Regions from separate parts of the Paenibacillus sp. RS8 genome, predicted to be linked through region 1. Evidence: predicted binding sites of a transcription regulator. Region 1 holds the regulator's gene; the other holds the start of a gene.

The links. The regulator LexA, encoded in region 1, represses DNA repair genes until DNA is damaged. The targets are predictions, from matches to a motif close to CGAACATATGTTCG.
Region 2: ACDZ28_RS31650 (ImmA/IrrE family metallo-endopeptidase) is a predicted target of LexA. The motif match lies at 1,478-1,491, and genes of this name have one in related genera.

Annotation. Positions count from the first base shown of each region.
Region 1 is NZ_CP168131.1:5,397,983-5,401,154, reverse strand. Features, by position in the region: gene ACDZ28_RS25520 (hypothetical protein) at 1-423, opposite strand, end outside; gene ACDZ28_RS25515 (hypothetical protein) at 644-1,024, opposite strand; gene ACDZ28_RS25510 (L,D-transpeptidase) at 1,172-1,510, opposite strand; gene lexA (transcriptional repressor LexA) at 1,760-2,386, opposite strand; gene ACDZ28_RS25500 (LysM peptidoglycan-binding domain-containing protein) at 2,682-3,095, shown strand.
Region 2 is NZ_CP168131.1:6,756,739-6,759,910, forward strand. Features, by position in the region: gene ACDZ28_RS31630 (cytidine deaminase) at 1-293, opposite strand, end outside; gene ACDZ28_RS31635 (NucA/NucB deoxyribonuclease domain-containing protein) at 401-826, shown strand; gene ACDZ28_RS31640 (hypothetical protein) at 906-1,052, opposite strand; gene ACDZ28_RS31645 (YjfB family protein) at 1,203-1,379, shown strand; gene ACDZ28_RS31650 (ImmA/IrrE family metallo-endopeptidase) at 1,530-2,063, shown strand; gene ACDZ28_RS31655 (hypothetical protein) at 2,107-2,304, shown strand; gene ACDZ28_RS31660 (hypothetical protein) at 2,428-2,598, opposite strand; gene ACDZ28_RS31665 (DUF3139 domain-containing protein) at 2,676-3,008, shown strand.

The DNA.
Region 1 (3,172 bases):
CGTAAGTTCCTCAATAACACTAGCCTCTTCGTCAGCGCTATTAAGCACATTAATATTCGCACTTGAAGCGGTTGCTTTGCTGCTTTGTTGTCTTTTGGATACTTTTGAATGGGTTAGCGCGTTAACAACAATCTCTGATCCCATTACATTATCGAAGGAATACAGTTTTGCTATAGCTTTTTTACGTGTTTTCGGATCGCTACTGCCTATGGCTATTTTCTTATAGGATTCGTTAAGGGCGATCAAGTGAGATTGATTGGGTGGAATGAACGTTTTGGTGAATATGATGTTAAAGGATGAGATTGCGTTTAACAGCTTTGAAAGATCTGAAGAAGTAGATAGCTTTTTCAATTCTAGAAAACCGGCACTAAGAATTAATACAATTCCTATAATACCAAATATGTACATCAAGAAAATCAGCATGGAATCACACCTCCTAGTTATCTCTGCAGAACAAGATTTATTACTTAATGAAAGATATGCCTAAATCTTCTCGACTAGTATCTGCTAAAAGTGAAATTCGTTGAAATATAGGAACAATTACAGCATTAGCAAAAAAAAGCACCCAGAGATCCGCCTTTTATGCATGCTTGGGCAGTTACTGAGTGCTTAGATTAGAGTTATTAATGTAAATATGTCAAAATTATAAGAAATTGAATGCCGTAATTTGATCGGTATACACAATTAGCTGTTTGTATTCGATCGATGATTCAAAGTTAGCATAGGGTCTTACAGAAACATCATTGAGGACTACAAAGTTATAGCTGAAATTTTTATCGGGATGTTCCGCACCTAAATAAGATATGTATTCATCTACAATGACATCATCCATTAGAGATTTTAAGTCAAAAACATCCTCTTTATTGGAGGCGGAAGGGGAGATCGTCCCTTGAATACTGCCAAATGAGGTGAGTAGATTTACTTTTTTTCCACTAGCTTGATCGTTATTTAACAATAATCCTGAGAGTTTAACAAGTGCATCGACTTTAAAATCGACGAGGGTTCTAATTTTGGAGTTGTTCAAAACCAGACACTTCCTTTCTATTTGAAATCCTGTTAACATTATTCGACATATAACCACATAATTCCTATTACGCCATCAAAAATACTTAAATACAAACACACCCCATTCATTGAACCATGAGTGAAGTGTGTTTATTTATGGATAGATTTAATTCCTGATCGTTACTTGTGTTCCAATCGGAACAATCGCAGCTAGTGCTAGCACATCCGCATTGTACATCCGAATACAACCGTGGGAAACTTCGTGACCTATCGAGGAGGGATCATTATTTCCATGTATTCCATAGTGAGGCTTAGATAGACCCATCCAAAAGACCCCAAATGGACCACCTGGATCGGGTTCTTTGTTAATAATAGTGAAGTCACCCAAGGGTGATTGGGTTAACATTTTACCGATTCCGACGGGGAAACCTCTGATCACAATGTTGTTATCAAGAAGATACAGCATACGCTGGGTCAGATCTACAATAATTCGGTAATTTGGCATTGCGCAACACTCCTTTCTAATAGGATATGAGCAGAAAGCCTAAACGGTTATTAATAGAAAATGGCCATTTTAGCGTATGCGAACGCGTGTTCTAGTATGGATGATTTGAGTTAGAAAACAAAAAAAAGCTGTTCCACATTTGTGGAACAGCCTTTGATATTACAGTAAACAGTATCTTTATGCTTCTCGTAGAAACGGATACCGTCCTTTAATGGACGGTATCCGTTTTGGCTTGGTAGGAGTGCATACTTAGTGGATATCTCGAAATAATCCGATAACTCTGCCGAGAATGGTCACGCGATTAAGGCGAAGAGGCTCGTACGCCGGATTCTCCGGCTGAAGACGTATATGATCACGTTCTTTATAAAAGGTCTTAACGGTAGCTTCATCTTCTTCGGTCATAGCTACAACGATATCTCCGTTATCAGCTGTCTGTTGTTGACGGACAATAACATAGTCACCATTCATTATCCCAGCTTCGACCATACTGTCACCTTGAACCGATAACATAAATACTTTGTTATCTCCAACATAGTGAGTTGGAAGCGGGAAGTAGTCTTCAATATTCTCAGTAGCAGTGATAGGAACCCCGGCGGTAACCTTACCTACGACAGGAATGCGTGCGACGGTTTGTGCGAAATGATGGACATTCTCGGAATCCTCTTGGCCAAGCAATTCTATTGCACGAGGCTTCGTTGGATCTCGACGGATAAGTCCCTTCTTCTCTAGCCGATCCAAATGACCGTGAACTGTGGAGCTGGAAGCAAGACCAACAGCTTCTCCAATCTCCCGAACGGAAGGAGGATAACCCTTGCTGCGGACTTCGCTACGTATAAATTCCAGGATCGCCAGCTGGCGACTTGAAATCTTTGACATTGGAATCAACCCCATATAGTAATGTTTGGGAAAATTATAACATAGAACTACCGTTCGCACAAACATAAGTTCTAACTATTATAAATATTAATTCGAAAGAGTTAATAAATGGTAGTCTCGTATTGATAAAGCGAACTTTAAAACAATGATCAGCTGGATTCTTTTTATAGATGATAGGGTGATTTACTCTTTTCAAAAAAAAGAGAACAATTGTTCTGAAATAGTATTGAACAAAACACATGTTCGTGTTATTATAATTTCAAAAGTAAGAACAAGTGTTTGGAGGATGATATTCATGTTAAAATACAGTACATACCGTAGCATCTACGATAAAGCCCCCGTGGTTGAATCTTTAGGACATAATCCTGTTACCCGTTATTCAGCTCAGATTAAAGAGATTACAGCGCTTTTGCTTGAAGGATTGATGCGTTTGTTCCGGAGAGATTTTGTTATTAAACTTACATTGATCATTGTGCTCGTACTATCAGGACTCACAGTAGTAGGTAATGTATTTGCAGGATCTACTACTTTAATGAAGGATGAGAAGCGCGTAGTGGTTGAACGCGGAGATACACTTTGGAGTATTGCTCTTGAGAATAAACCATCGGATATGAAGACGGCTGTATATATAGAAGGAATTAAAAAATCTAATGGCATTAAAGGCAGTCAGATTAATGCTGGAGATATTCTCAGTTTACCTATTTATTAATATTCTAAGAACATAATAGAAGGACATAAAGAGCTTGCAGGGAGTAAACCTTGACAAGCTCTTTTTCTCATGGCAGA
Region 2 (3,172 bases), 1.4 Mb from region 1:
GGAGAGACTACTTTAATCTCTCTTTCCCCGCTATCCGGATCAGAATGCCTTACGGCAACAATCGTATCAAATTCCTTGTAGCCTTCAGATATCGCTTTGCCAATCACCATCGCCTCCGCACAAACTGTAATCCGCCCCATGCTAGCTTCTACATGTACCGCTGTAAAGATCTCCCCCGTCTTCGTACGGAGCGCCGCTCCAACATGGTGTCTTTCCCATTCATAACGTCTAGTAATAATATCTTCAGCAGAGGCTATAAGCGTCTGATCCTCAATCGTAATTAAATACTCCATATCCAATTCCGTCCTCCTCTTATTTTTCCTAAGTATATTAAATCGCACTGCATTATGATATAAGATATACTATTTTAAGTTCCAAAAAAGGAGGAGCAGATTTGAAAATACAGAAATTACTCACCAGTCTCATCATTGTTGTGTTACTCGCTTTGGGCGGTTACTGGTATGAACAGAACGAAGACCCGGCATCCCCCACATCCGATTCAGAAGTTGTTCAGCTCATCTTCCCATCAGATCGTTATCCTGAGACCGCCAAGCATATTCAGGATGCGATTGCCAAAGGGGAGTCTGCCACATGTACCATTAACCGTGAGCAGGCTGAAGAGAACCGCAAAGAATCCTTAAGAGGGATCCCTACCAAAAAAGGCTACGACCGCGACGAATGGCCCATGGCCATGTGTGATGAAGGCGGCGAAGGGGCCGACATTGAATACATAACGCCAAAAGATAATCGCGGTGCAGGAAGCTGGGTTGGTAATCAGCTAGAAGATTATGCGGATGGAACCCGCGTAGAATTTATGTTCAAATAACGAGCTTCGGAAACAATGCTCCAAAAGAATAGCCCCATCCGGTATACACCGGATGGGGCTACAATGTGCATCAGCTAGCTTAGAATAAGCAAGCTTTAGTGATGATAACCAGCAAGATGAAGAGTACCAGAATTGCTCCTGTTGAAGTAAAAGGACTACACACCGGACCAACATTTGCTGGACTTACTACTGGACCTACGTTACAACCACAATGTTCCATTCCCATTTTTAATTCCTCCTAATGATTAATGACTACAGCACAAGATATGTAAGAAGGAGATAAGCCGTTTGGGCGAAATGGCAAACAAAATGCCAATCACCTAATGAATGGAGTGGGCAGGGTCGATAAATAGGATATACACGAAGGAGGTGCAATATGGATATAGCTGCATTATCAATGGCAATGAGCCAAGCATCCTTAGCTCAGAATGTGGGGATACAGGTCATGAATATAGCCAAAAATCAGGCTGAAACCCAGAGTCAAACGATGGTGGAAATGCTGGGGAAAAGCGTTGCTCCGAATTTAGGAAAAACACTTGATATTAGTGTTTAATTGCATTATGCTAAGGACACACAAGAACACTCGTTCTTATGTGTCCTTATATTTTTTTACTTTACATAGCCTTCGGGCTTTTCTTTTGTTCATTTATGCGAACATACGATCCTATAATTGATTCTGAATGAGGTGAATGATGTGGATAACATGAAATCCTATTATCAAATGACTGCACTGGAGAAGTGGACGGAAGATTTATACAAACGTCTAAACCTTACTCAGCCTTCGCAAATTTCGATTGCCTATATTGCAGAACGGCTTAATATTTGGGTTCATTATTTGGATGTAAGAAGCAAGAGTATCGAAGCATCAGCGGGGATGTACACCATGTTTATCGATAACCGGCTTCCAGCTAGCCTGCAGCGGCTAGAGTTTCTCCACGAGCTCTGTCACCTGCTCCGCCATGGTACCAATCATATATTGATGCCAGAACATTTTACGCGGGCACAGGAGGATGAATCCGAGCGTTTTATTCTTTATGCAGCTATGCCCTACTCCATGATCTCCCGTTTGAAATTGCCAGAACAACGAGAGGAAGCCATTAGCTATCTTGCAGCAGAATTTCAAGTGCCAAACGAGCTGGCTTTACAGCGGATTGATCAGATCCAAAGACGTGTTTTTCAGGGGCAATTATTGGCCGTGATGGGAAGAAACGAAGAACGATTAACACATATTCAATAATGATTGCGGAGATAATAAGGGTAGTCGCAATGAAGGACCATTAATGATTATGGTGGAATTTCTCGCAAGGGGGAACGATATGGAAGCCATTAAAGTAATTGAATTATTGATGACTCATCCAGATTATAACGTAGATGCAGTACACCCCGAAATTCCGGATTTTGTTGGGATCGAGTCGATTGAAGTGGATCATGAAACAGGGACCTTCTCCATTTTATTGCAAGAACCCAAAGACGACTGAAGATGATTTGTGTAAGCTCATAATAAAAAGGCAGCAAGTATAGTATACCCAGGCAATTATTTACCTACACGGGTTTAACTATCGGCGGGAAATTTGCTGCCTTATTTGTAATTATAAGCTCTGTTATGCGACAAATTGAATCAAACCAATAAGAGTTAGAATGAGGAATATACCCACAACACCCCAAATAATAAACCATAAGATTCTTAGCCCTGGCAGTTTTGGACTTGAATAATTCTCTAGTACCTTAATACGTCGCTCCAACTCCTGTATTTTTTCCTCTTGCTGCGTCATCTTCTTTCCTCCCTTCTAATGTGTAAACTTATATATTATCTTATAATATATACATTTTATCTAAATGGAGGAAATTAATGAAGAAAAGAACAAAAATAATTCTTGTTACTCTCATTATTCTATATGGAGTTGCTTCCTTAGCGCTTCACTCCTTCCGAAATCAGATGAACAATGAGATCATTCATTATCTGGTAGATGCTAGAGATTATAAGAATGAAGATCTTTATAAAGTCTATACCCAGATTGGTAAGGCTCCCGTAGTAAGCACAACGGTTATCTTTGCAGATGAACCTAACGCAAGATACTTTTATAGAAAAGAGAAGGATCTGATTCATCAATACAGCATGGCTCCTGTAAAAGGTTCTGATCCAAAATATACATATAAACATATTGAGGATCGTCTCCCGTAAAGGGGGAACTTCTATTATAAAAACGCGATTGTCTCAGCAGTCAGGATTATGGCTACTAAGACAACCGCGTTTTTTTAGATCCTAACCCTTGATCTATATGGCTAACAAAATTTTCTCAGGAACATAATGTGACCAAATGCCGTCCTAAATGGTGTTATAGGTAA